DNA from 4 places in the Aeromonas sp. 25-248 genome. Region 1 is predicted to be linked to each of the others. Evidence: predicted binding sites of a transcription regulator. Region 1 holds the regulator's gene; each other region holds the start of a gene.

Region 1 (7,211 bases):
GTTTGCCGACGTCAAGCGCTGGCCTGACTATGAGGCGTTTCTGGCGGCCGTCGCCCCCCAACGGGTCTTTGCCTGCACCACCAAGGGACGCACCGCCCACTCGGCGGCCCGGTTTGCCCCCGGTGACGCCCTGCTGTTCGGGCCCGAGAGCCGAGGCCTGCCCATGGAGATCATCGAGAGCCTGCCATTCGAGCAGCGGCTGCGCATTCCCATGCTGCCCCAGAGCCGCAGCATGAATCTGGCCAACGCCGTCGCGGTGTTCGTCTACGAGAGCTGGCGACAGTTCGACTATTCAGGCTCGCTCTGATCAGGCTCGCTCTGACCGCTGACGATATTGGCAAGGCGGCCAGGATTCAGACTGACTGCGCCGTCCCCTGCCCCGCCAGCAGCCGTCCACCCCGCTCCAGTCGCCAGCAGAGCCAGCCCAGCGTCAGGCCACGACCGGCCATCAGGGCACTCATGGCGGCCCACAGGGCCGCCACACCCCATCCCTGGCAGAACCACCAGATGGGAAAGAAGCCGGCAAACACCGCCACCAACATGCTGTTGCGCATCTCCCGGGCCCGGGTGGCGCCGATAAAGACCCCGTCCAGCAGGAAGCACCAGACCGCCAGCAGCGGCATGGCCACCAGCCAGGGGAGCTGACGTTGCGCCTCGGCGATCACCGCCGGTATGTCGGTAATGTGGCTGATGAGCCAGTGGCCCCCCAGGGCAAACGAGAGGGTGAATGCCAGGGCGATCAGCAGCGCCCAGCCCAGATTGAGGACGATGGCCTCTCGCAGCAGCAGCCGATCGCGCCTCCCGATGGCGCGCCCTACCATGGCTTCCACCGCATAGGCAAATCCATCCAGCCCGTAGGAAATCAGCATCAGGAAATTGAGCAGCACCGCATTGGCGGCCACCGCCACATCCCCCAGCCTGGCCCCCTGCAGAGTCATGAACACGAAGCAGAGTTGCAGGCACAGGGAGCGGATGAAAATATCCCGGTTCAGGGCGAGCAGCCGCAGCAGGGCCGGCCACTGGCGCCAGCGCTGCCAGGCGTTGTGCCACCCCCCGGGATCAAGTCGGCGCAGATGCCGGCTCACCAGCCAGAACCCCACCCCGAGCGTGCTGTAATCCGCCAGCAGGGAAGCTGCGGCCACCCCTTTCACCTGCCAGCCCAATCCCAGCACGAACCAGGCATCCAGCACCATGTTGACGAGATTGCCCAGGATCAGCAGCAGCATGGGACTGCGTGCATCCTGCATGCCCAGCAACCACCCCATGATGACCAGATTGCACAAGGCCGCCGGGGCGCTCCAGACCCGCACCGACACATATTGACCGGCATAGGTCTGTACCTCGGAAGAGCCGCCGCCGAGGGCGATGATGGCAGGCAGGAACGGCAACAACAGGAGCAACAGCACCATGCCCAGTCCGATCGCCAAGCCCAGGGCCCGCGCCAGGGTGTCGAGCTGCCCTTCGGCATGGGCTGCACCCTGAGCCTGGGCAGTCAGCCCTGTGGTGGACATGCGCAGGAAGCCAAGCAGCCAGAACAGCAGATTGATGAAGGTCGCACCGACCGACACGCCCCCCAGAAACCAGGCCTGGCCAAGATGACCGATCACCCAGGTGTCCACCAACCCCAGCAAGGGCGTGGTGACGTTGGAGAACACCATGGGCAGGGCCAGGGCGAAGACGGCTCTGTGGCGGCGAGGATCCTTCAGCCAGGCGGGAATCAGCATGGTGCGCGCCGGGATCACTCGCCAGCCAGCCGCACAATGCGCGCGAAGTCGGCCACCATGGCCTGCATGTCCACGTGGGGCACCTCACCCGGTGCCACTTTGGGTCGGAAGGTGGCCACCAGCTTCCCCTCGGGGTTGATCAGCACGATGGAGGCGGAGTGGTCGATCAGGTAGTCCTTGCGATCCCCTTCCACGATGGAATAGACCAGCCCCAGATTGCGGACCAGAGGAAAGAGGGCACTGTGAGGTGCTGTCGCCGCCTTGAACTCGGGCTCGAAGAAGGCGGTATAGCTTTTCAGGCGGGCGCTGTCATCCCGCTGGGGATCCGCCGAGATGAATACCACCTGGCTAGTGGGGGCTATCTTCTTCAACGCCGGATAGACGCTGCGCAGATCCGCCAGCGTGGTCGGACAGACATCCGGGCAGTAGGTGTAGCCGATGAACAGAAAGCTCCAGTGTCCCGTCAGGTTGGCAGGGGTAAAGGGCTGTGCATCCGCATCCGTGAGGGTAAACGGGTTGATGTCTCGCCCCGCCGGGTAGTAATCGGCCTGTTCCGGCACCGCGGGCTGACTCCAGTAATAAGCCGCCGCAATGGCGCCGATGAACAGCAACAGCAGCAGGTAAAAGCGTGGTTTAACCATATAAAACAAAGCCTTGCTTATGTTAGAAGCCCAGGGGGCAAAACCGGTAGGGGTCATTGTAACCCGCCTGCCCCCGCCGATGGCTAGTCTTGCATCCCGGCGGGAAAGCGTCTGTGCCATGGATAAGCCGCATCGGCGCCAAAACAAGAGCCCCGCTCTGGCGGGGCTCTTGTTTGTACAGGAGAGGGATCAGGGCCGCAGCCTGTGCTGCGGCTGGGCACGTCTCAGGGGGACGCGCAGCGGGATGACGGGGGCAGTCCAGGGCTCATCCGGCAATCCGATGTCGTGATGACGGCGAAACAGACGAACCAGGCGGACAATCTTGTCTTTGGGGCACCCAAGCCAGATGGTCCAACCATCTCCCTTGTGATAGACCCAGAGCGCATAGAACCATGTCATCCGACTGCCCTTGATGAATCGGGTGATGGAAGATGCGGGCGCTGCGGCCGGCACCGGATCCCACGGCGAGCTTGAAGCCATACCTGTCCTCCTTGCTCAACAGGTCACGCTGACGGGTCTCTTTGTCCCCAACGACGAACCAACCACGGCAGCGTACTGACTGTACGAGTCCCCAGTCTGAGGTGACTCTCCCTTCTGCGCACCGACCCGGCGATCATGCATCCCTGCCATGGCGTACTGCCCGGTGCGACTCCCCCTTCCCTGATCACCGACCATGACAGGGGCCTTATCAAAGGATATATCCGAAATGCATGTCGTGCGGCGAGACTATGTGCACAGGAAGGAGAAGCGAAAAGGTGGGGAGGGAGATGCCATCGGCAGATGAAAATGAAGAGGCCTCCCGCAGGAGGCCTCTTCATCGCATCGGATGCTTACATCCAGTCGGCGTTGCGGATCACGCCGACCGCCAGGCCCTCTATGGTGAGGTGCTGACTGGCGAGATCCACCTCGATGGGGGAGAGCTCTTCGTTTTCCGGCAGCAGCCACACCTGGCTGCCCTTGCGCTGGAAGCGCTTGACGGTGACGTCCTCGTCGAGCCGTGCCACAACGACCTGGCCGTTGCGTACCTCCTGGGTCTTGTGTACCGCCAGCAGGTCCCCGTCCATGATGCCGATGTTCTTCATGCTCATGCCCTGCACCCGCAGCAGGAAGTCTGCCCGCGGGTGGAACAGGGCGGGATCCACCTGGTAGTGGCTCTCGATGTGTTCCTGAGCCAGGATGGGTTCCCCGGCCGCCACCTTGCCGATCAGTGGCAGGCCGTTTTCTTCAGGCTGCACGTCCTCTTCTTCGAGCAGCAGACGAATGCCGCGGGACGTGCCCGGCATGATCTCGATGACCCCTTTTTTGGCCAGGGCCTTCAGATGTTCTTCGGCCGCGTTGGCCGACTTGAAGCCAAGCTTCTGGGCAATCTCGGCGCGAGTCGGCGGCATGCCGGTCTCGTTCATGTTCGCCTTGATGAGCTCGAGTACTTCAGCCTGGCGAGGGGTAAGGGGTTTCATAGCATGGGCACCTGTCTTTTTATACAGCACACTGGCAGTATATACAGTGCTGGGGCCAAGGCAAGGCGCAACTGGCATTTGTCGCGACCCGACGCACATTTGTCCCTCCCCCCGCTCTGAAGTGCCGACTCATCGTACCTCTCGGCGACAAGCTGTCGGTGATTTGCTATGCTCACGCCGCATTTTTTTGGAGAGCAGACGCACATGTCCCTTGGACAGAAGATTTCCAGAGCCATCCTGCAATGGCCGGTCAGCGGCTTGGTCAATCACAAGAGCCTGCCGGAAAATCCCATCACCGAGCTCAAGCTGGATCCGGCCAGACCCATCGTCTATGCCCTGAAGACCAGCTCGATCACCGACCTGATGACCCTGCAACAGTGCTGCGAGGATCTCGGCCTGCCCGGCCCCTTCACGCCGCTGGAGCTGAACGGTCAACTGCTGCCACGCTACGTCTGTCTGGATCGTCCGCCTCCCCTGTTCGGCACGCGCAACAAGCCACTCCCCTTCCTGCAGGAGTTCCACCAGCTGCTGGACCTGCACAAGCAGGATCCGGCGCTGGACATCCAGGTAGTACCCGTCACCCTGTTCTGGGGCCGCGCCCCGGGCCGGGAAGGCGAGGAGGCCTCCGGCTGGAACATCATCAGCAGCCTGGCGCCAAACCGCCTGAAGAAGGCGCTGATCGTGATCCTGAAAGGGCGCGAGAACCTGGTGCGCTTCTCCCCGCCCCTCTCCCTGCGCTACATGGCGGACAAGCACGGCACCGACGAGGCCATCGCCCACAAGCTGGCGCGGGTGGCCCGTACCCACTTCAGCCGCCAGCAGCTGGCCGCCACCGGGCCCAAGCTGCCGAACCGCAACCTGCTGTTCAAGCAACTGCTGGATTCGAGCGTGATCCAGCAGGCCATCGAGGAGGAGGCCAGACGGGAAGGGATCAGCCTGGAGAAGGCGCAAAAGCGTGCCCACGGCTACATGGACGAGATCGCCTCCAATTTCTCCTATCGGTTGATCCGCCTCGGGGAGAGTTTCCTCGGCTGGCTGTGGAACAAGCTCTATCGCGGCCTCTCGGTCAACGGAGCAGAGCAGGTGCGTCAGCTGGCCCAGGAAGGGCACGAGATCGTCTACGTCCCCTGCCATCGCAGCCACATGGATTACCTGCTGCTCTCCTACGTCATCTACCACCAGGGCATGGTGCCGCCCCACATCGCGGCGGGCATCAACCTCAACTTCTGGCCGGCAGGCCCCATCTTCCGCCACGGCGGCGCCTTCTTCATCCGCCGCACCTTCAAGGGCAATCCGCTCTACAGCACGGTATTCCGGGAGTACCTCAACCTGCTGTTCGCCAAGGGCTACTCGGTAGAGTTCTTCACCGAGGGTGGGCGTTCGCGTACGGGTCGCCTGCTGCCCCCCAAGACCGGCATGCTGGCCATGACCCTGCAGGCCATGATGCGCGGGCTGGACAGGCCGGTGACCCTGGTCCCCGTCTACCTCGGCTACGAGCACGTGATGGAGGTGAACACCTACCACAACGAACTCAAGGGGAGCCGCAAGGAGAAGGAAAGCTTCCTGCAGGTGCTCGGCATCCTGCGCAAGCTGCGCAACTATGGCCGTGGCTTCGTCAATTTCGGTGAGCCGCTGACCCTCAACAGCTACCTCGGCGAACATGTGCCCACCTGGAAGGAGAGCATCGGCCGGGAGGAGCGTCCCGAGTGGATGGCCTCCACCGTCAATCAGCTGGCCGAGCTGCTGATGACCCGTATCAACGATGCCGCCGCCGTCAACGGCCTGACCCTGAGTGCCCTGGCCCTGCTGGCCGCCGAGCGCCACGCCTTGACCCGGGACGAACTCCAGGCCCAGCTCAACACCTATCTGGACCTGCTCAAGCAGGTGCCCTACAGCCCGCACAGCACCATGCCGGACGAGGACGCCAGGACCCTGCTGGAGCAGGCGATGGAGCTCAACAAGTTCGAGGTGAGCGAGGACAAGCTGGGCCAGATCATCAGCCTGGACCGCTATCAGGCGATCCTGCTCACCTACTACCGCAACAACATACTGCACCTGTTCGCCATGCCCTCCCTGGTGGCGGCCCTGATCGAGCGGTGCGAGGGGATCTCCCGCAGCGAGATCGTCGCCCGTTGTGTCGACATCTACCCCCTGCTCAAGACCGAACTCTTCCTGCGTTATGAAGAGGACGAGCTGCCTGAACTGATCGATGCCCTGCTGGCCGAGCTGTTGCGCCAGCAACTGGTCGAGGCACGCGACGGCGGCTACTGGGTCAACCCCGGCAACCAGATGCGCCTGCTGCTCTTGGCCGAAAGCATCCAGGAGACCCTGCAGCGCTACGCCATCGTGCTGACCCGCATGCTGGCCCAGCCCCACATCGAGGCGGAGCAGCTGGAAGCGGACGGCCTGATGATGGCGGAGCGCCTCGGCACCCTGCACGGCATCAACGCCCCCGAGTTCTTCGACCAGAAGCTGTTCAGCACCCTGATCCACACCCTGCGCAGCGAAGGTTATCTGGATCCGGGCTGCAAACCGGATCTCGGCCGCTTCCAGGCATTGGCCGACAACATAGTGCCGCTGCTCAGCAACAAGATCCGCCGCACCATCCAGGCGGGCAACCGGCTCTGAGGCGTCGACACCCAACAAAAAGGCCGCATCATGCGGCCTTTTTTCATCAAGGAAGGGGGCGGGTTAGAGGTAGTGAACCATCACCCCGAGCAGCACCAGCGCCCCCACGTAGTTGTTGTTGAGAAACGCCTGGAAGCAGGCTTCCCGCTGCCGCTCCCGGATCAGTCGCTGCTGGTAGACGAACAGCGCCGCCGCCCCCAGCAGCCCCCAGTAATAACCGGATCCCAGCCCCATCAGCTGCCCGACCCCCAGCAGGATCAGCAGGGTCGCCAGTTGCAGCGCGCCGATGATCCGCTTGTCGTGGCGGCCGAACAGGATGGCGCTCGATTTCAGGCCGAGCTTGAGGTCGTCATCCCTGTCCACCATGGCGTACTCGGTGTCATAGGCGATGGTCCACAGCAGGTTCGCAAGAAACAACAGCCAGGCTTCCGGCGGCAGGGCATTGGCCTGGGCCGCGTAGGCCATGGGAATGGACCAGGAGAAGGCCATGCCGAGCACCAGCTGGGGGATGGGGATGAAGCGCTTCATGAAGGGGTAGCAGACCGCCAACAGCAGACCGGCAAAGGACAGGCTGATGGTGAGCGGGTTCAACGTCAGCACCAGGGCGAACGAGAGAAGCGCCAGCACGGCGAACAGCACCAGCACTTCCCGCTCGGCGACCCGCCCCATGGGCAGCGGTCGTCCAGCGGTGCGTTTCACATGACCGTCGAAGTTGCGATCCGCATAGTCATTGATGACACAGCCGGCGGAGCGCATCAGGA
Region 2 (7,211 bases), on a different contig from region 1:
AGAGGCTCACCAGACCGGCCAGCAGACCGAACGGATTGAGCAGACCGAAGAAGTTGCCGTGATAGGTCATCATCAGGAACTGGTTGAAGCTGAACGGTACACCCTGCAGCAGGTTGCCGAACGCCACCCCGAAGATAACAGGGGGAATGGCGCTACCGGCAAACAGAGCCCAGTCCCAGTTGGAGCGCCACTTGGCATCTTCCTGCAGGGAGCGGTACTTGAAGCCGACCGGACGGAAGAACAGCGCCATCAGGGTCAGGATCATGGCGATGTAGAAGCCGGAGAAGGCCGCCGCATAGACCATGGGCCAGGCGGCGAACAGGGCACCACCGGCGGTCACCAGCCAGACCTGGTTGCCTTCCCAATGCGGCCCCATGGTGTTGAGCATCACGCGACGCTCCACATCCTTCTTGCCGACGAAGGGGAGCAGGGCGCCCACCCCCATATCGAAACCGTCGGTGATGGCAAACCCGATCAGCAGCACGCCGACCAGCACCCACCAGACCAGACGCAACAGTTCGTAATCAAACATGGGTCACTCTCCTTATGCCTTGCTCTGTTCGAAGTGGTACTTGCCCGTCTTCAGGCTGCTTGGGCCCAGGCGCGCATACTTGAACATCAGGTACATCTCGATGATCAGCAGTACGGTGTAGAACAGGAAGATCCCGATCAGAGAGAACCAGATCTCGGACGCAGGAATGTTGGATGCAGAGACATAAGTCGGCAGCATCTCGGCGATGGTCCAGGGTTGACGGCCATATTCAGCGACAAACCAGCCAGCCTCGATGGCGATCCAGGGCAGCGGAATGCCGTACAGCAGCGCCTTGAGCAGCCACTTGCGCTCGCCGATCTTGTGGCGGGTGCTGTCATAGAAGGCCAGACCGATCAGCACCAGCATCAGGATGCCGCAGGCGACCATGATGCGGAAGGCGAAGAACAGCGGCAGTACCTGCGGGATGGAGTCATCCACGGCAGCCTTGATCTGCTCGTCGGTGGCGTCGGTCACGTTGGGGGTGTAACGCTTGAGCAGCAGACCGTAGCCCAGATCCTGCTTCACTTCGTCGAAGCGGGCGCGGGTATCGTCGGACTTGTCACCGGATTGCAGCTTGGTCAGCAGGTCGTAGGCGGTCATGCCGTTGCGCACCCGCAGCTCATGCTCGCTCTTGAGATCCTTGAGACCAGTCACCTGACCGTCCAGGGAACGGGTGGCGATGATGCCGAGGGCATAGGGGATCTTGATGGCGTAGTCGGTGCGCATCTCTTCCTGGTTCGGGATCCCGAACAGGGTGAAGGATGCCGGAGCCGGCTCCGTGTTCCACTCGGCCTCGATGGCCGCCAGTTTCACCTTCTGTACTTCCCCGGTCTCGTAGCCGGACTCGTCACCCAGCACCAGCACGGAGAGGATGGAGGCCATGCCGAACGCGGCCGCGATGGCGAAGGAGCGACGAGCGAATGCCACATCACGATTCTTCAGCAGGTAATAGGAGGAGATCCCGAGCACGAACATGGCGCCCGTGGTATAGCCTGCCGCCACGGTGTGTACGAACTTGACCTGGGCAACCGGGTTGAACACCAGGTCGGCGAAGCTCACCATCTCCATGCGCATGGATTCGAAGTTGAACTCGGCACCCACCGGGTTCTGCATCCAGCCGTTGGCGACCAGGATCCACAGTGCGGAAAGGTTGGTCCCGAGCGCCATCAGCCAGGTAGCCGCCAGGTGCTGGCGCTTGCTGAGACGATCCCAACCGAAGAAGAACATACCGACGAAGGTGGACTCCAGGAAGAAGGCCATCAAGCCTTCGATGGCCAGCGGGGCCCCGAAGATGTCGCCGACATAGTGGGAGTAGTAAGCCCAGTTGGTACCGAACTGAAACTCCATGGTGAGCCCGGTGGTAACCCCGAGGGCAAAGTTGATACCGAACAACTTGCCCCAGAACTTGGTCATGTCCCGGTACACTGTGTTGTTGGTCATCACATAGACAGACTCCATGATCGCCAGGATGAAGGCCATCCCCAGCGTCAAGGGTACAAACAGGAAGTGATAAAGGGCCGTCGCAGCAAATTGGAACCGCGATAGGTCTACCACATGCTCAGCAATCATGATGTTTCCTCACCGATTATTGGCACGGCTATTTTAAGTTTTAAGGACAAAGCTTCCATTGGAAGTCCCCGAACGGTCGGTCACCCCTCGCGGACTGACCGGATTCGACTGCCACCACATTAACAACAAGGCAATATACAGGAACAAAAAAAGCTAATGTTTAACATCTAATAAACAATAACCAGGGTTCTATTCCCGCCTATAATGATCGCTGTTTTATATCACCTTTATTTGATTGAAATCAATGTAAAACCACCCTCAATACATGTTTTTTCAAGGCAACTTATAGGGCTTTTCCCATTAATTATGGGAGCTTCATCACAAAAAACACCAAGTCGTAAATAATTGATTTAAATCAATTTTATGACACATCAAAATAGTTTCAATTCTGTTAAACAAATACGCAACCCCGGAAATAAAGCCCTCGCATCTCGATTATTTCAATAAATGGCCAGGCTCATCCAAAAATCAATTTAAACCCAGTAAAAACACATGTTTATGCGGATTGACACCCCCACCAAATTCATTAGTTTATCTAATCAAAAGCCCATAGATTTTCTTGTTTGCCCCACCCGGAAAGAGCTCCTACAATGCGCCTCGCAGTGAGGGCATACCTCTGAATACAGGCCGGTCATTCCGGGTTCCCGGTACGTATTCGATGAACATTTCGAACCTGTTTGTTGGGATTAATGATGAAAAAGTTTGTTGCCAAGACCATCCGTTACTACAAGCTTTCTTTCGTTCAACTCTATCAAATGAACCGACTCTGAAGCCTCGCGACGGCTCCTCTGTTTTTTCCCGACCGGTCTGCAGACGCGCTCACTGTCTGTGAACATCCATCCTGAATTGTCTTTGCCCACCGCCTGTGCCGTGGGCTTTTTTTTGCCCGCAAAACAAAAAGCCGCCTCAAGGGCGGCTTTTTGGTTCATAGCGCAACGTCTACTGATCTGCCGGTCGTTCCAGGCCAAAGTGTGCGTAGGCTCTCTGAGTTGCGATCCGCCCTCTGGGTGTACGTTGCAGATAGCCTTGCTGGATCAGATAAGGTTCCAGCACGTCTTCTATGGTGTCCTTCTCCTCACCGATGGCGGCGGCCAGGTTGTCGAGCCCGACGGGCCCCCCCATAAACTTGTCGATGACGGCCAACAATAGCTTGCGATCCATGAAGTCGAAACCTTCGTTGTCCACGTCCAGCATGTCCATGGCACGGGCCGCAATGGGTCCGTCAATTCGCCCGTCAGACTTCACCTGGGCAAAATCTCGTACCCGCCTTAACAAACGGTTAGCAATCCGCGGTGTCCCCCGGGAGCGACGGGCTACCTCGAGAGCGCCGTCTTCCGTCATGTCGAGCCCGAGGCAGCGGGCGCTGCGAGAGACGATGTCGGTCAGGTCCTTGACGTTGTAAAACTCGAGGCGCTGCACGATGCCAAACCGATCCCGCAGGGGGCTGGTGAGGGAGCCGGCCCGGGTGGTGGCACCGATCAGGGTGAAGGGAGGGAGATCGAGCTTGATGGAGCGGGCCGCTGGCCCCTCCCCTATCATGATGTCGAGCTGATAATCCTCCATGGCCGGGTAGAGCACCTCCTCCACCACCGGGCTGAGACGGTGGATCTCGTCGATGAACAACACGTCGTTCGGTTCCAGGTTGGTGAGCAGTGCCGCCAGATCGCCGGCCTTCTCCAGCACGGGGCCGGAGGTGGTCTTGATGTTGACCCCCATCTCATTGGCGACGATGTTGGCCAGCGTGGTCTTGCCAAGGCCGGGAGGCCCGAAGATCAGCAGATGATCGAGGGCCTCCCCGCGCTGGCGGGCGGCCTCGATGAAGATCTCCATCTGATCGCAGACGTGATCCTGTCCGGTGTAATCGGCCAGCTTTCTGGGCCGGATGGCCCGATCGATGATCTCGTCCTCACGGGCGGCACCGGCCGAGATGAGGCGATCCGCTTCAATCATTGTCTACCTCACACCAGGCTGCGCAGGGATTCACGAATGATCTCCTCTACCGACATGCCGTCGGCGGCCACCTTGCTGACGATCTGGCTGGCCTGCTGCGGCTTGTAGCCGAGGGCCACCAGTGCACTGGCCGCCTCCTCGCTCGCATCCGGGGCTCGCAGCGGGCTCTCTTTCGCGGGCAGGGTGATTTCGGCCGGGGAGAAGAGATCGTGGCTGACCCAGCCCTTGAGGCGGTCTTTCATCTCCACCACCAGGCGCTCGGCGGTCTTCTTGCCCACGCCGGGCAACTTGACCAGTGAGCTTATCTCCTCGCGCTCGACGCTCATCACAAACTGGGTGGCCGTCATGCCGGAGAGAATGGCCAGGGCCAGCTTGGGGCCGACCCCGTTGGTCTTGATCAGCTCGCGAAACAGCGCCCGCTCCTGCTTGTGGTTGAAGCCGTAGAGCAGCTGGGCATCTTCACGCACCACGAAGTGGGTGTGAATGACGGCCTCCTTCCCGAGTTCGGGCAGATCATAGAAGCAGCTCATGGGCATATGAACCTCATATCCCACCCCTCCGACTTCCAGCAACACCTCGGGGGGTTGCTTCTCGATGATGACGCCTCTCAAGCGACCGATCATGTTCTTTTCCTCGCCACGCAGACTCTCGCAAATTGGGTCATAGCATAAAGAATAACTGGATAAGTATCCAGCATAGGTCCATGCAGATCATGGGATGACCAGCTCTTCATACCCGGCCATTTCCCTCGTTCAGAACACAGTCTGTCACTTTATTTTCCATCGGGGATGGCACATCTTCGTCATTGATTGAACACTGAAATGGTCTTGTTCGGCACCAGGGAAGGCTTGATTCATGAAAATCGTCACCACATCCAACCTCGGACTCACCATTCTACTCGGCTGCACCCTGGGCATGGGGGCGATCGGCTGGTATGGCAGCCAGCGGCTGGCTGATCTGCTCTCCTACGTCCTGGGTGCCGCCTGGCAGACGGCAGATGGTGCCATGGAGGGCTCCATCGAACTCGGCAACCAGTCGCTCTATATCCAGAAAATGCTCTCGGGGATCCCCCTCGACGCACCGGAACTGCAACGGGCAAAAGAAGCGGCCAGCGACGCCTTGCGCCGGGTGGAGCAAGGCGGGCTCATCGATGGGGCGGCCATTACCACACTGAAGCAGCATGAGCAGACCTATCAGCAAGAGCAGGCACAGCTGCTGACCCTCTATCGCACCTTCACAAGCACCGATGAGGCGCTGCGCGCCAGTTCTGAACGCATGTCACGCCTCTCGACCAGGCTGGAGGTGATCGGTGACGAGGCCGTCGAGAGCCTCACCCGCTCACCGGATCAGGCCATCAGCTGGCACGGCGGCCTCGCGACCCGCTGGCAGGCGGCCGATGGCGGCATGGAGGCCAACATCGGATTCCTGCGCCAGCTCTATGCGCTGGAGAAGATGCAGAGCGAAGGCCCTACTCCTGCCATCCAGGCCGAGCTGGCACAAGCCACCCGCTTCTATCAGGACGCGGTTGACGGCATGCTGGCAACCGGCCAGTTCGATGTGCCCGGTGACGGGGAGTTTGCAGGCCAAATGCTCTCCACCCAGTATCGCGCCCTGCAAGCCGACAATGCCCGCCTGATCCGTGAATGGACCACAGCCTTGAGCGCTTATCAGAACCAGCTGGCCCGTTACGAACACAGTGCCGACCAGCTCAGGCTGGCGCTGGTCGAGGTCGAGACCCAGGGGGACGCCACCGTCGAGGATCAGGTTCACCAGCTCAACGCCATCATCGACTACACCAGGGGACTCATCCTGGGGGGCTTGCTGCTCAGCCTGCTGATCGTCACCTGTTGCGGCTTCTGGCTGGTGCGCACCATTGTTCGCCCGCTACTCCAGGTCGACAAGCGCATGCAGGACATCGCCGCCGGGGAAGGAGATCTCAATGCCCGCATCAACCTCTCACGCGACGACGAGATTGGCTCCCTGGCCGGCAGCGTGGATCGCTTCATCGAGAAGCTGCAGATGATGATCAGCGCCACCATGGACAACAACCAGCACATCAGCCAGCACGTGCACACCTCGGTCAACCGGGTCCAGGCCATCAGCCAGAGCAGCCGCCAGACCGCTGCACATGCCCAGGCGCTGCACCACGACAGCGAGCAGATGGTGCAGGTGGCCACCACCATCTCGGACAACTGCAACCTGGCGGCACACAACGCCAACGAGGTACGCCAGCTCACCACGCAAAGCAGCCAGTATGTCTCCTCCGCCACCGCCGGCATGCAGCGGGTGGTCATGGAGGTGGGTGAATGTGCCACCGCCATCAATGCCCTCAAGGAGCAGGCAGGGCAGATTGGCCAGATCATCTCCACCATCAGCAATATCTCGGAGCAGACCAACCTGCTGGCACTCAATGCCGCCATCGAAGCCGCCCGGGCGGGCGAGATGGGGCGCGGTTTTGCCGTGGTGGCCGACGAGGTGCGCACCCTGGCCAATCGCACCGCCACCTCCAGCGCCGAGATAACGGACGTGATCAACAGCATCCAGCAGCAGACAGAGCAGGCCTATCTGATGATGCAACGCAACCTGAAAACCGTGGAATCGGGTATGGCGGACTCCGACAACACCAAGCAGATCCTGTTCAAGGTAGAAGAGGCCATCGATCAGCTCGCCGACATGGTGCAACAGGTGGCAGAGGCGACCAGCCAGCTCTCCCACACCCTGGGACACACCACGGGCAAGGTTTCGGATATCAGCCTGCAGGCCCAGACGGGCGAACAGGAAGCCCAGGAGTGCCTGCAACTGGCCTCCTCCCTCCATCAGGCCAGCCAGCAGCAACAGCAGTTGCTGTCGCAATTTCGGGTCTAGTGCGGACGGGGCAAGGCCCCCGCCCTACCCCAGCGCCGCTGAATTTAGCCCTTGGGCCGGGGGGCTTCGCCTGTTAAAATTCCGCACTTGAAATTTTCCAGGGCCAAGCCGCCCGAACTAGCGAAGGTCTACCGCGATGCGTACCAGCCAATATCTGCTTTCCACTCTCAAGGAAACCCCCTCCGACGCTGAAGTTGTCAGCCACCAGCTGATGCTGCGCGCCGGGATGATCCGCAAACTCGCTTCCGGCATGTACGCCTGGCTGCCGACCGGCTTGCGGGTCCTGAAGAAGATT
Region 3 (7,211 bases), on a different contig from region 1:
TTCACTGCTCCAGTTCATCTGCATCACCTCTTCCCTCCCCAGAAATACAAACCCCGCCGTTACTGGCGGGGCTTCATGGTTGCGGTGCGCAGAGAGTCATAGGCCTGCTCGCAGGCTAGTCCTGACGCTCGAGCTCTGTCATACGCTGCTGCCAGCTCACCCGCTCTTTCGTCAGCCCAGCTGAGCAGGTCGGCGAGCACCACGGCAGGCTGTTCGGCTGTCGGGCTTCCTTGGGGAGCGCTGGAATGGCTGGCGCACTGACTTGCTCGGGCTGCCAGGCGGCGGGCTTGCTCGCGCAGCCGGCCAGACTCAAGGTCAGCAGCAGCGGCATCAGCCTGCGCTTGGGCGATTTCTTCTTGTGCATGGTCTCTCACCTCATCGATTTCAGCCTGCCGGCGTTGCTCTTCCTCCCGAGCCTTCAGCTCAGCCTTGGCTCTGGCTGTGGCAAGGCGGGCAACCTCTTCATTCCACCTTGCCTGCCAGGTCTTTCGCTCCCCCTCCTCCCCAGCCGCATGGCCGGAGCGATAGAGCGCCACACCGCCGCCGGCCAGGGCAGCTATCACCAGGGCGCCGGCCAGGAACGGCAGCACCTTGCTCTGCGGAGTCACTCCCATCATCCCCCCTTGCACTTCGCATTGAGGCGCAGCCGGTCTTTCCAGAGCCCGGGGCATACCCGGTTCCCTGGCGCCGAGCAGTCCTGCTTACCAGCACGCTTGAACAGCAGGATCGCCTCGCAGGCACCTGGGTAGTCGCCAGCGTTCAGGCGCTTCACGATGGCCGAGCGGCAGAAGGCGCCGGGACCGATGTTGTGGGAGAGCTCGACATAGGCGTCGAACTCATACTGGTGGAGTGGCACCTTGATGCAGGCCTTGAGGGCATTCTCGAACACCCGCACCTCCCGAAGGCTCCTGTTCACCGCGGCGACGGGCGTGATGGTGTCACCCATCTTGACCCCTTCAGTGCTCCCAAAGCCGATAGTGGGGAGCTTGGTACCGTGTACCGGGTCGGGGTAAGCCGTCGGCTCAAACCCCTCCCGATTCAGGAGCCCCACAAAGCCCGCTGCACTCAGGCTGAGCGCGGCAATGGCAATGCGGACCTTGTTCATTTTGCACCTCCCTGCTGGCGGCGCGGCTTGATGATATTCGACCAGATGAACCAGCCCATCTGAACCGCTATCCACATCAACGTGGCAGCCAGCACCCAGTCATTGAGCGAGTACCCGGCCAGCGTCATGCCGGACACCACTACCGGCGGTGCGCTCTTTGCAACCCCCGCAGCGGCCGCAGCCGTCGCGAGCTCTTCTTCTTTCCCCATGCATCGCCCCTCCAGAAACGACAAAGCCCGCACGAGGCGGGCCAGAAATGAAAAAGGCCAGGGTCACGGGGACTCTGGCCATCTTTGAGCAATACTAACGCTGGGGCAGCAAGATATCAACCGCAGCACAACTCATCATTCTATCATTCGCTAGCTCACCCAATAAGGCTTAATGGACAAGCCAGACTGTGTAAGCTGCGTAAGGACTTCTTTATAAAAAATCATATAAAACTTATTTTCGGGCGTGGGGTTTTTATCTTCTCCAATCCCATTACTATAAACATCCGCGCTATAAACACCATTATTGAATTTATCCAATTCCATGGTGTACATATTTTGTGACTCCACATGAATGAGCCTTCTTTCAATGACTGGGCGAGTAAAAGAAACTACTCGCCCAGCAAAATAGGCTAATGCAGAATCACCCAGGGTTACTTTTAAGCGCAATGCTCCATAATCATAATAATCAGGACGATAAAGCTCCATACTAAATCTCGGAGATATTGCAGCCAAGATTCTTTTCGCCACTGCTGATGATATTGTTCTCAAGCACCCACTATCATTTGTTTGCTGCTGAACATCGTAAACAAAGATAGCACCGCTCCACTCTCCATTGCTACCTGTAACATTGAGTAGGCTTCGGGTAGGATTGCCACGTGTTAGTGCATAATTCCCTACAGATGTTCTCCTGAACATATGATTGGAATCGATTCGATACTTTTCTTCCGTTCCCTGACCAAAAATTGGCATAATAAAATCAAACGGTGAAGTAATACGCTCACCTGAATGTTTACTTACCAAAGCAGTAAAGGAGTATTCCGTATTGGTGTACTTGTCATTGAGTGGGCGCTTAGTGATTTTCACTTCGAGTCTAGAGCCATCTATGATGGAGCCTATGGCACAAACCGAAGTCATATCATCGATAAGGCCATAAAGTCTTTCAATGAAAGAAATATAATCGAAAGCATCAAGTGCAATGGTATAACCATTTGCTCCCTTGAATTGTGCAAGCAATGCAGCGTGGGTGTTAAATCCATAACCAGCAGAGATTGCCTCTTTTACTGTAGACAGTTTGAATTTAACAAAAAGATTAGAGTCGATGACTGTTTTGATATTGCGACACATGTCATCGAATGCAAAAGCAGAATTAATTGTGTTGGTATGTTTCATAAGTCAACTCCATATGAAAACGGTTAGTGTTAAATTATGTTCTTTGTCTGCTTTTTATAATCTAGAACTGTCACTCACCATTTCATTGAAGTGCAGAGCAGATTGCTAAATAACACTGGAGTTGCAGATCCTCGGGCGTGTCACCCTGACCGTTGGTCAAGAATGATTAGAGCTCAGTAGAATTTAATAATCAACTGTTTTTTTTAGTAATGCGGGGGAAGCTATTGCAGCTTGAAATCTCAGTCTCAACATAGGTACACAAACGAAAATGGCTAGAATCATTGATGACTCTAGCCATGTCGAGACAAGCGAGCGCAAGAGCAGTGCCTAATGGGTAATCAAGTTACCTTCCATCACGAGTTCTCCAGCGCTTCACCAAGAGCACGCAGAGGCACAGTGGGCCCAATACTAGAATGAAAACCACGCTCACCATGAACTTTGCAAACTTCCGGTCAATGGAGCTCTGGAATGAGCCGTCATAGACGACCTTCTCCTCCCCATTCCAGTAGCCAATGACCCATTGAACTGCATATCGGCTGTATGGGTACAGCAGTGCAAATGCCAAGAGCACCAACGGTAAAAGCAGCCAGTTCACCATGGACGCGTTGTGGGCTAGTGCCACCGGCAAAGGGAGCACCACAAAGAGGCAGAATGAGACAATGAACTGCCTTTTGAAGAACCAACTTGGCAGCAATAGCAGCGTTTTTTCGTTCGTCATTTCACCTTCCGGTACCGTTCAACCTGCTGCAGGAAATAGGCCTGCATCTCCCCCTTGTAGTTCCCGGCCTCGCTCTCGGCGGGTTGCTTGATCTCGGGGTTCCTTTCCTTCCACACCGCATAGGCAGCGGCCTTCTCTACCTCGACCTTCTCCTGCTCTTCTTTCGGCAGGGAGCACAGATTGAATGACATTGGCGACTCCACGCATAGGGGACTTGCCGATATTACCTGAATCCGGAGTCAATCGCTCCACGGTGATCTTCACCACGGGCATCGCTATACTGTATTTATATACAGCATTGTGAGCCCAAAACCATGTTTGCAGTTCCAGACCTCGACGCCCCGGCGTTGGAAATCCCGTTGTTCCTATCTCCTGCCGCCTGTGGCTTCCCGTCCCCCGCCCAGGACTACGTGGAGCAGACCATAGACCTGAACCAGCTCTGCATCGCGCACCCGGCGGCCACCTACTTCGTTCGGGCGGCCGGTGACAGTATGGTGGAGCACGGGATCCGTGATGGTGACCTGCTGATCGTGGACCGCAGTCGCAAGGCTCGCCACGGCAGCGTGGTGGTCGCCGCGGTCGATGGCGAGTTCACTGTGAAGGAGCTGCAGCTTGATCCCACGGTGGCCTTGCTCCCCGGCAACCCTGCCTATCGCCCCATCCATTTCAGTGAAGGGCAGGAACTGGAAATCTTCGGGGTGGTGACCGGCGTCGTACACCTGATGCCAACACCATGAACAAACACTGCGCCGTTGCCCTGGTCGATGTGAACAACTTCTACGCCTCCTGCGAGCGCCTGTTTCGCCCCGACCTCAAGGGGGTGCCGATCGTGGTGCTCTCCAACAACGATGGCTGTGTTGTCGCCCGATCGGCAGAGGCCAAACGGTTGGGGGTCAAGATGGGCGTGCCCTACTTCCAGATCCGCCAGTTCTTCGAGGCCATGGGTGGGATATGGTTCAGCTCCAACTACGCCCTCTACGGTGACATGTCGAGTCGGGTGATGAGCATCTTGGAGGGGATGGCCCCGACGGTGGAGGTCTACAGCATCGACGAGGCGTTTATCGAGTTGAGCGAGAGCTGGGCTGGCGACCTGGTGGCTTATGGCCGCCAAGTCCGCGAACGGGTGCAGCAGTGGACCGGGCTCATCGTGGGGGTCGGGATCGGCCCTACCAAGACGCTCGCCAAGCTGGCGAACTACGCCGCCAAGCACTGGCCAGCCACCGGGGGCGTGGTGGATCTGCGGGATGAAGCGCGGCGCGCCCGGCTGATGGCTATCACCCCGGTGGACGAGATATGGGGCATTGGCCGGCGGCTCACCGCCAAGCTGGAGGCCCAGGGCATCAAGACCGTGGCCGACCTGGTCGCTGCTGACCCCAAGGCGCTGCGCCGCCGCTATGGCGTGGTAGTCGAGCGCACGGTGCAGGAGCTGCGGGGCATTCCCTGCGCCGAGCTGGAACAGGAGGTGCAGGCCAAGCAGCAGATCATCTGCAGCCGGAGCTTCGGCGAGCGCATCACGCAGATCGGCCCCATGCACCAGGCGCTGGCGGGCTACATGGAGCGGGCGGCCGAGAAGCTCCGGGCAGAAGGGATGTGCTGCCGCCATGTGACGCTGTTCATTCGCACAAGTCCGTTCAGCGACAGGGAGCCCTATTACGGTAACCAGGTGAGCACAAAGTTGGCGATGCCCACCAATGACACCCGGGTGCTGCTGGCCCTGATCCCCCAACTACTTCCCCACATCTGGCGCGACGAACAGCGATATCAGAAGGGCGGCATCATGCTGGCCGACTTTACCCCAGCCGACATGCAGCAGGGCGACCTATTCGCAGCGGAGCAGCAACCCCCCCGCAGCGAGGCACTGATGCAGGTCATCGACAAGATCAACCAGGGGCGGTTGGGAAAGGTCTACTTCGCGGCCAGGGGCCGGGATACCCGGGAGTGGATGATGAAGCGGGAGCAGCTCAGCCCCCGCTACACCACCTGCATCAGCGAGCTCCCCGAGGTGAAGGCATAGCCTTGGAAAGCCGGGCCAGCGTTGAGCGCAGCACATTCAACTTGAGGGGGTGGGATAGAACCGGCGGCTCGGGGTGGATCGCCAGGACTTTGATAAACACTCGCTTTGAGCTTCTCTTGCCCACCTCACGCTTGCAGCTTCTCGACTCCGCCAGCGTCTCCACATAGCGGAGTGACCGGAGATAAATGACCGCCTCGCGGGCCACCTCAGCAGGGACACCCAGCTGTTCGGCCACCTCGTAAAAGTCAAAGAAATCGCCGTTGAGCAGTCCCCAACCGGCGATCTGAAGAGCTGTAGGTTTAAGCTTGCTTTCCATGCACCCTGCTTAATGAATGAGGGATGTCAAGGTCCCGAATCTGACCCAGACTCCGAGACGCAGCTAAGTTCACAGAAAGCAGATTAGCTGACAATGGACTCGTTTTCCCTGAATCCCTTACGTAACAGGGCATGCAGAGTGATTTCGCTACGAAAACCACACGGTATTTGCAAGCAAAAAATGTTCAATAAAATTACCGCACATAAAAGTCAGACTTGCATTTACCGGATCAATCTGGTGTAAACCCACTCACAGTGAGTGCCCACTAACCCCCAACCCGATACCCACTCTTTATCCACAGCCAATGCGTTATCCACAGATTGCAATGCCGTACAGACCTCACTATCGTGTATTTCGAAGAGAGAAAGGCACTACATTATTGTGTCGTTACCGTCACTACCAAGAGGGAAAAGCCATGCCGAAGAGCAGAACAACAGACAGACGTATCACGGGCGTCTCACCGCCCACAACCCGGCAAACAAAGGGGGTTCCCCATGCCACAACCAAAGCGGCCACCTGGCCGAGACTGCAATCCAACCCAAAATGAAAAAACCACCTTTCAGAAACTGATAAGGTGGTTCTTAACAAAGCTCCACATAACCTTGGCCGAGGTTTTTGTGGGAACGCTAATATCAATTGTGGTTGCTGTAGTGCAGCCTTACTTACCAGATAGCTCTTGGGGTCGAGACCCAGAGGCCATCAAAGTGCAGTACTACCAACTTTAACCAAGGGCCTTCGGGCCCTTTTTCTTTAACGCCTACGACTATCCGATTGGTAGCCATTGGTGTCGAGTTGCAGGTGAATCATGGCCAATGCTATCCGTAACGTCAATAAAATTATTGCGTAATAAACACTGTCGCCCGTCTCACAGAAAGCATAAAAAACATATAAATCAAAATCTTATCATCTCATTCTCATCATACACCTTCTCGGTTCACGTATGGAAATAACATACTCAAGCCCACATGGTGTATGAAACCAGCCTATGCTGCCCGCATCTCCCTCACCTGTCGCTCCATGAGCTTTGACAGGTCTGACGCTTGGTGGATCACTTCATCGACCGCTTTTTCAACGAACCGGCGCATCTCCTGCCCGAACCGGCGCGCGACCATATCGGCATGGGGTACCACTCGCCCGGTGCCGTGGCACTTCGGGCACTCGTCACCCTTGCGGGGGCGGATACCAGTCCCTTTGCAATGCGGGCAGCGGCCGGATTGCAGCATCTCGGCGACACAGTGGTCGTGGGCGAGAGACAAGATCTCGTTCCGCTCGGCCAGAAGGCGCTGGTACTCGTGGCCATTGCCACCGCGGTGAGCTCGTTTGGCCTTCTCCATCACCACGGCGGCCCGGCGGCGCTCCTTGTCATAGTGCGGGTGAGACAGCACCAAGTGTTCCAGCTGCTCAGGCAGGGGGCGGCGCAGCAGGATAGCCATGGCCATACCACCGGCCTCTTCGCTGCCCAGCGTGGTGCTGAAGTGCGTCAGCAGCGAAGCCAGTGCCTGCTCGTCCCCCAGGTGGTCGGCCATGAGGAACTGGAGCCCTTGCGGGTTGCTCTTTGCGGCCACCTGCAGGGCTCCCAGAAACTCCTCTCTCCCCAGCGTGCTGGAGCGACCGGACGAGGGTTCATGTAGTGCACCTTTCGGCGAGAAAAGGCGCAGAGCCATTTCGATAGCGTGGGT
Region 4 (7,211 bases), on a different contig from region 1:
CTGGATAATTTCTCACCTCATCATGTTGTCAAAATGTTATGTCGAGATGTGCTGGGCAAGCTGGCGGATCATGCTGGCAGTGGCCCCCCAGATGAAAGATTGCTCCCAAGGGATCCAATAGATGGTGTGACGTCCGTCCGCCCTTGGCAGGCTCAGGGCTATGTGCTGCCCCGGATCCAGCACGTGGGCGAGGGGGACTTCGAAGGCCTGGGCCACCTCGTCCTGGCTCAGGGTCAGCCCGTAGCCTGGGTCGAGCATGGCGAGGACCGGCAGCACATCGTAGCGTGAGACGGTATTGAGAGGGGTGAGGCTGCCGATGATCCGGATCTGGGAGGGGGGAATGCCAAGCTCCTCCTCGGTTTCCCTGAGCGCGGTGTGAATGAGGTCCCGGTCTTCCGGGTCCTGGCGCCCGCCGGGAAAGCTGATCTGCCCCGGGTGGTGGCGCAGGGTGGCGCTGCGGCGCGTCAGCAGCAGGTGCAGGCCCTCGGGGCGCTCCACCAGGGGGATCAACACGGCGGCAGGTTTGAGCCCGGCCAGTGCCAGGCGATGGGCGGGGGCGGGGCGCTGCAGCAAAAAGCGGGTCAGCAGCTCGGCACTCGTCATCTCCATGGGTCTCCTTGTGTCGGCCCCGCAGGGCCGGATGGGATCAAAGGGCATCGAGCAGTGGCAGGATGCGGGCCACCTTGTCGTAGGTCTCCTGATATTCGGCGTCGGGATCGGAGTCTGCGATGATGCCGCCCCCCGCCCAGCAGTGCAGCTGACCGGCTTCGGCGATCAGGGTACGGATGCAGATGCTGGTATCCATCCTTCCGTGCTGACTCAGATAACCGATGCTGCCGCAGTAGGCATTGCGCCGCACTGGCTCCAGCTCCTCGATGATCTCCATCGCCCGGATCTTGGGTGCCCCTGTGATGGAGCCGCCGGGGAAGCAGGCCCGCAGCAGATCCACTTCTTGCCAGCGCGCATCCAGTTCTCCGTGAATGGTGGAGACCAGATGATGCACCGCCGGGAAGGATTCCACGGCAAAGAGATGCGGCACAGTGACCGACCCCGGCCGGCTCACCCGGCCGATGTCGTTGCGCAGCAGATCGACGATCATCAGGTTCTCCGATCTGTCCTTGTCGGCGTTGGCGAGTGACTCGGCCACCCTGGCATCCTGGGCGGGATCCGGGTGGCGAGGCCGGGTGCCCTTGATGGGCTTGGTCTCGATATGGCGCTTGTCGAGCAGCAGGAAACGCTCCGGGGAGAGGCTCAGAATGGCGCTGTGCGGCAGGCGGACAAAGGCGGAGAACGGCGCCTTGTTGGCGGCGCTCAGGGCGAGATAGGCGGACCATTCATCCCCCTGATAAGGGGCGCTGAAGCGCTGGGTCAGGTTGATCTGGTAACAATCCCCCGCCGCCAGATAGGCCTGGATACGGGCAAACTTGTCGCCGTATTCGGCCCGCGTCATGTTGCTCTGCCAGGGGCCGGTCAGGCGAAGGGGGAGGGGGGTTCGTTCGCGCTGCGCCATCAGCCAGTCGAGCCTGCGGGCGAGGCCGGCTTCATCACCCCAGTGGGCCAGTTGCCAGTGTCCCGTCGCGACATTTCGCAGCAGCGCCCAGTCGTAGATCCCGACCGCCATGTCGGGCACCTGAATGTCCTGTTGTGCCACTGCGGGCAGACGCTCGAATCGCCGACCCAGATCGTAGCCAAAGAGTCCCAGGGCTCCCCCGATGAACGGCAATCCCGAGTCATCCTCAACGCGCTCCCCGAGCAGGGCTCGCTGGGTCTTGGCGATCAGGGCGAGGGGATCGCCGTCATGATGGTGCTGGTGGTTATCCTGGGTGAGGCAGGTGCTGGTACCCCGGGTTTCCAGGGTGGCAAGCGGATCGGCGCTGATGATGTCAAAACCGTTGTCAGCCCCCAGGGGGCCGGCGGATTCCAGCAGGATGGCCCAGGGTTGGTGTTGCAGGCAGGCGAACCAGGTGTGGAGCGAGACCTGCGGGTCGAAATGGTGGATATGCAGTCTTGGTTTCATTTTTTGTTACATAGGCAACAGTTTGCGCCCGGCTCCCTAGCCGGTTCGGGTGGTCAAGCGTATCATGGCCGCCGGCATTTTTAAGAAAAACACCGTTATAAAAACACGCCGCAGTCTGCCGGCTCCAGGTGCATTTGCCACCTGCCGAAGGCCCGGCTCATATGGAAGCCCTTGCTCGCGCAAGCGATAACAAGGACCAGTGAGGATGATATGAGCATCATTAGAAAACAGGACTTTATCGATTCCATTGCTGACGCCCTGCAGTACATCTCCTTCTACCACCCCCTCGATTTCGTGCAGGCCGCCAAGGCCGCCTATGACCGCGAGATCAACCCGGCCGCCAAGGATGCCCTGGCCCAGATCCTGATCAACTCCCGCATGTCTGCCGAAGGTCATCGCCCGCTCTGTCAGGACACCGGTATCGTCACCTGCTTCGTCAAGATCGGCATGCAGGTGCAGTGGGACAGCGACATGACGGTCCAGGAGATGGTGGATGAGGGCACCCGCCGCGCCTACACCAATCCGGACAACCCGCTGCGCGCCTCCGTGCTGGCGGATCCGGCCGGCAGCCGCAAGAACACCAAAGACAATGCCCCCGCTGTCGTGCACATCGACATGATCCCCGGCGACAAGGTGGAAGTGAGTATCGCGGCCAAGGGCGGCGGCTCCGAAAACAAATCGAAGATGGTGATGCTCAACCCCTCCGACGACATCGTGGAGTGGGTGCTCAAGACGGTGCCGACCATGGGGGCTGGCTGGTGCCCGCCCGGCATGCTCGGCATCGGCATCGGCGGCACCGCCGAGAAGGCGGCGGTGCTCGCCAAGGAAGCTCTGATGGAGCACATCGACATCCAGGAGCTGATTGCCCGTGGTCCCGAGACCACCGAAGAGAAGCTGAGGGTCGAGCTCTATGACAAGGTCAACAAGCTCGGGATCGGTGCCCAGGGGCTGGGCGGCCTGACCACGGTGCTGGATGTGAAGGTGAAATCCGCACCGACCCACGCCGCCTCCAAGCCCGTGGTGATGATCCCCAACTGCGCCGCCACCCGTCACGTGCATTTCGAACTCGATGGCTCCGGCCCGGCGGAGCTGACACCCCCCAGGCTGGAAGACTGGCCGGAGATCACCCGTGAGTCCGGTGGCAATGTGCGCCGGGTCAACGTGGATGGTATCACCAAGGCAGAGCTTGCCAGCTGGAAGAGCGGCGATACCGTGCTGCTCTCCGGCAAGATCCTGACCGGCCGCGACGCCGCCCACAAGCGCATCGCCGACATGCTGAAAAAGGGTGAAGGACTGCCCGAAGGGGTCGATTTCACCAACCGCTTCATCTATTACGTGGGCCCGGTCGATGCGGTACGTGACGAGGTGGTCGGCCCGGCTGGCCCCACCACGTCCACCCGGATGGACAAATTCACCGACATGATGCTGGGAGAAACCGGCCTCATCGGCATGATCGGCAAGTCCGAGCGCGGCCCCAAGACGGTCGAGAGCATCAAGCAGCACCAGGCTGTCTACCTGATGGCGGTGGGCGGCGCCGCCTATTTGGTGGCGAAAGCCATCAAGAAGGCGCGCGTGGTGGCCTTTGCCGATTTGGGGATGGAGGCCATCTATGAGTTCGAGGTGGAAGACATGCCGGTCACCGTGGCGGTCGACTCCCAGGGCAACAACATCCACGAGACCGGCCCGGCCTACTGGTCCGCCAAGATTGCCGAGCTGGAGACCAAGCTGGCTTGATCAATCGGGCTTCGGTGCAAACGCAGAGCGATTAGCCCCGTACAGCAGCATGTTGAAAGGCGACCCTCGGGTCGCCTTTTTTGCGGGTCCATTTGACGGTCTGGGCCTGAGCAAATTTACTGCTGCTGTGCTGCTGTGCTGCTGTGCTGCTGTGCTGCTGTGCTGCTGTGCTGCTGTGCTGCTGTGCTGCTGTGCTGCTTTGTCTTTGTCGCCATGACATCCCGGGTCGGAAGCCTGGATAACCCGGTGGGCAATGCCGGCGCATTGGCTGTCACGCCGAAGGGGCGATCAGTGGTTCAGGTAGACATCCTGGCCGCCGTAGCTCAGTGCCCCACCCAGAGGGGTTGAGGGCTCGAAGAAGCGGGTCAGGACACCGGCACGCTGGGCCAGGGTGCTCAATGTGCTCCGGTCCAGGGCGACCTGTTCGGGCAGCCAGGTCAGCACGGCGGCGCAGTGACCATTGATCAGGCTCTGCTCCAGCAGGCGCTGCCAATTCTTGATCTTGGGGGCGTGCACGACAAGCACCCTGGCAGGATTGATTCCTCTGGCCTGCAATTGCACGGCGGCGGGCAGGCCTGGCGGGGCGACGAGCAGGATCCAGCCACTGTCGGACTGACTCAGTTGCCCCAGGGCATCCAGCAGCGGCGCTTCCTGATGGAGAGGGCCGCGCCGCTGCTCTTGTCCCATCTTGCTCTGATGGCGAGTGGGCCAGGTGGTGATCAGACCGGCAGAGGAGGAGGGGGGGCAAAGACTCAGGGGCTGGCTCATATGTCGTTCCTGTATGAATAACCATGCTGTATGCGTATACAGTAGTTCTGTTCGCAAGGAGTGACAAGTCATTTGTGGCTAAAAATGTGAGCCGATTAACAGGGGATGATTTTAACTGAATGATTAAAAAGGATATTTATATCTTCCTTATACAGGGTGTTTTTTAACCTGTAGACAAACTTCGGGTCGGCGCTCATGGTTATACAGTCCTGTATAGGGAGAGGAGGGAGCGAGATGGACGTCAGTACCTTGCAACGACTGGATGCGAACATTCTGCTCGGGATCATCAACGAGAAGCTGCGGTTGGAGTGTGATGGTCTGGAAGAGCTGCTGGCTTACTACGACATGACAGAAGATCAGCTGGCTACCCGTCTGCAACAGATCGGGTATCACTACGACCCCATGAGCAATCAGTTCAAGGCGCATGGTTAATTGAAATCAAAGGGTGCTCCGATTGGGGCATCCTTTTTATTACCTGACGAGGAGGTGTGAATTGAAAACGCTTTCAATTTCTCCCTAGTCGGCGGTTATTTTCACGTATTTTCAGTCACAGGCAATCATTGAAAACCTATTCATAAAACTATCTTTTTTGTTTTCATGTATCACCATGATTTAAAACGAAATTTATATTTCATTCAGACTGGCTCAAGGAAAGGGTTTTCATGGTGAAACTGTCATTTTTATGCGTTAAAGTGTGACTCACGTTAACTTTTAAACCCTTGGCTTTAGCTAGTATGCCCCCGCCGGAGCATATTCTGAGATAACAACAGCGCCGGTCCCCCCGATGGGATGACATTTTTTATTTGTAACGAAGGAAAATGGTTTATGGCTACCAAGAAGAAGACAGACCAGGATCTCCAACTGGATAAAGATCAGCTCAAGGCGAGTATCGTGCGTCACCTGCGTTCTACCTTGGGTACAAGCGAACAGAAAGCCTCTCCGGATGCCTGGTGGAAAGCGACCGCTGCCGCCGTCAATGAACAGGTGTACGAGCGCCTGACCCGTACTCAGCAGACTCACTTCAAGAAAGATACTCGTGCGATTCACTATCTCTCTGCTGAATTTTTGATGGGGCGTTTGACCTCCAACAACCTGCACAACCTCTCCCTCTACAAAGTCTGTGAAGAGGCGCTGGGTGAACTTGGTCTGGAACTGACCGATCTGTGTGAACAAGAGCCTGACATGGCCCTTGGCAACGGCGGCCTGGGTCGTCTGGCTGCCTGCTTCATCGATTCCCTGGCCACTCTGAACTACCCGGCGGTGGGCTATGGCATCCACTACGAGCACGGCCTGTTCCGTCAGGAAATTCAGGATGGCCGTCAGATCGAGCGTCCGGACTCCTGGCGCGAATATGGCAACCCCTGGGAGATCTGCCGCCCGGAATCGGTGCAGGAGATCCCGCTCTACGGCTACGTGGAGACCGTGTTTGGTGACAAGGGTGGCCTGAAGAAGGTGTGGCACGCCGGTCGCAAGATCAAAGGGGTGCCCTGGGACATTCCGGTGGTCGGCTTCGGTGGTCACACCGTCAACATCCTGCGTCTGTGGGAATCCCGCGCCTCCGAGTTCTTCGACTGGGACGTGTTCAACGCCGGTGGTTATATCGACTCCCAGGCCGAGAAGGCCCAGGCCGAGACCATCTCCAAGGTGCTCTACCCGAACGATGAGACCGACGCCGGCAAGGAGCTGCGCCTGATCCAGCAGTACTTCTTCTGCGCCTGCTCCATCAAGGACATCATGCGTCGCTACAAGCGGGTGCATGGCAGTGACTTCAGCAACTTTGCCGCGCAAATCGCCATCCAGCTCAACGATACCCACCCCACCGTGGCCATCCCCGAGCTGATGCGCGTGCTGGTGGACGAAGAGGGGCTGAACTGGGATACCGCCTGGGGCATCTGCTATCAGGTCTTCTCCTACACCAACCACACCCTGCTGCCGGAAGCGCTGGAGAAGTGGTCCGTCAGCCTGTTCGAGAAGGTTCTGCCCCGTCACCTCGAGATCATTTATGAAATCAACGCCCGCTTCCTGAACGAGCTGGTGGAGCCCAAGTGGCCGGGCAACGATGCCATCAAGGCCAAGCTCTCCATCATCGAAGAGGGTGACGTGCGCAAGGTGCGCATGGGCAACCTGTGCGTCATCGGCTCCTCCAAGGTGAACGGTGTGGCCGAGATCCACTCCAAGCTGGTGAAGGAAGATCTCTTCCCCGAGTATGCCGAGCTGTGGCCCGAGAAGATGTGCAACGTCACCAACGGCGTGACTCCCCGTCGCTGGCTGCTGGCCTGCAACCCGGAACTGGCCGAACTCTACAACGAGGTAGTGGGCAAGGAGTGGCCGCTGCAACTGGACAAGCTGCGCAGCGTGGTGAAGTTTGCCGACGACAAGGCGTTCCAGCAGCAGTTCATGACCATCAAGCGCCACAACAAGGAGAAGCTGGTCAAGGTCATCAAGGCGGAAACCGGTATCGACGTGAGCGCGGAGGCGATCTTCGATGTCCAGATCAAGCGTCTGCACGAGTACAAGCGCCAGCAACTGAACCTCATCCACATCATGGCGCTCTACCGTCGCCTGCTGGCGAACCCGGACTATGACATGCATCCGCGGGTGTTCATCTTCGGCTCCAAGGCGGCGCCCGGCTACAAACTGGCCAAGGACATCATCTACGCCATCAACAAGCTGGCGGAGCGGGTCAATAACG

The links. Region 1 encodes LexA, which represses DNA repair genes until DNA is damaged. Its sites were predicted from a motif close to ANCTGTNTNNNNANACAGNT; they were not measured.
Region 2: ruvA (Holliday junction branch migration protein RuvA) is a predicted target of LexA. The motif match lies at 4,728-4,747, and genes of this name have one in related genera.
Region 3: umuD (translesion error-prone DNA polymerase V autoproteolytic subunit) is a predicted target of LexA. The motif match lies at 3,481-3,500, and genes of this name have one in related genera.
Region 4: ACVDHI_RS06675 (DUF4250 domain-containing protein) is a predicted target of LexA. The motif match lies at 4,633-4,652, and genes of this name have one in related genera.

What each region holds. Positions count from the first base shown of each region.
Region 1 is NZ_JBRKTB010000022.1:23,876-31,086, reverse strand. Features, by position in the region: gene trmL (tRNA (uridine(34)/cytosine(34)/5-carboxymethylaminomethyluridine(34)-2'-O)-methyltransferase TrmL) at 1-307, shown strand, start outside; gene ACVDHI_RS20075 (MATE family efflux transporter) at 354-1,724, opposite strand; gene ACVDHI_RS20070 (SCO family protein) at 1,739-2,365, opposite strand; gene ACVDHI_RS20065 (hypothetical protein) at 2,555-2,764, opposite strand; gene lexA (transcriptional repressor LexA) at 3,196-3,822, opposite strand; gene plsB (glycerol-3-phosphate 1-O-acyltransferase PlsB) at 4,027-6,450, shown strand; gene ubiA (4-hydroxybenzoate octaprenyltransferase) at 6,514-7,211, opposite strand, start outside.
Region 2 is NZ_JBRKTB010000020.1:52,737-59,947, reverse strand. Features, by position in the region: gene cydB (cytochrome d ubiquinol oxidase subunit II) at 1-532, opposite strand, end outside; gene ACVDHI_RS19535 (cytochrome ubiquinol oxidase subunit I) at 545-2,101, opposite strand; gene ACVDHI_RS19530 (hypothetical protein) at 2,788-3,030, opposite strand; gene ruvB (Holliday junction branch migration DNA helicase RuvB) at 3,041-4,051, opposite strand; gene ruvA (Holliday junction branch migration protein RuvA) at 4,060-4,674, opposite strand; gene ACVDHI_RS19515 (methyl-accepting chemotaxis protein) at 4,907-6,916, shown strand; gene ACVDHI_RS19510 (proline--tRNA ligase) at 7,053-7,211, shown strand, end outside.
Region 3 is NZ_JBRKTB010000002.1:254,726-261,936, reverse strand. Features, by position in the region: gene ACVDHI_RS04655 (hypothetical protein) at 1-24, opposite strand, end outside; gene ACVDHI_RS04650 (DUF2514 domain-containing protein) at 60-614, opposite strand; gene ACVDHI_RS04645 (lysozyme) at 614-1,105, opposite strand; gene ACVDHI_RS04640 (hypothetical protein) at 1,102-1,314, opposite strand; gene ACVDHI_RS04635 (hypothetical protein) at 1,465-2,484, opposite strand; gene ACVDHI_RS04630 (hypothetical protein) at 2,828-3,202, opposite strand; gene ACVDHI_RS04625 (DUF3283 family protein) at 3,199-3,393, opposite strand; gene umuD (translesion error-prone DNA polymerase V autoproteolytic subunit) at 3,517-3,939, shown strand; gene umuC (translesion error-prone DNA polymerase V subunit UmuC) at 3,936-5,216, shown strand; gene ACVDHI_RS04610 (hypothetical protein) at 5,188-5,532, opposite strand; gene ACVDHI_RS04605 (TIGR02642 family protein) at 6,516-7,211, opposite strand, start outside; gene ACVDHI_RS04600 (hypothetical protein) at 7,211-7,211, opposite strand, start outside.
Region 4 is NZ_JBRKTB010000003.1:35,433-42,643, reverse strand. Features, by position in the region: gene ACVDHI_RS06695 (CoA pyrophosphatase) at 37-603, opposite strand; gene pabB (aminodeoxychorismate synthase component I) at 647-2,017, opposite strand; gene ACVDHI_RS06685 (fumarate hydratase) at 2,228-3,751, shown strand; gene ACVDHI_RS06680 (cell division inhibitor) at 4,040-4,519, opposite strand; gene ACVDHI_RS06675 (DUF4250 domain-containing protein) at 4,754-4,951, shown strand; gene ACVDHI_RS06670 (glycogen/starch/alpha-glucan phosphorylase) at 5,345-7,211, shown strand, end outside.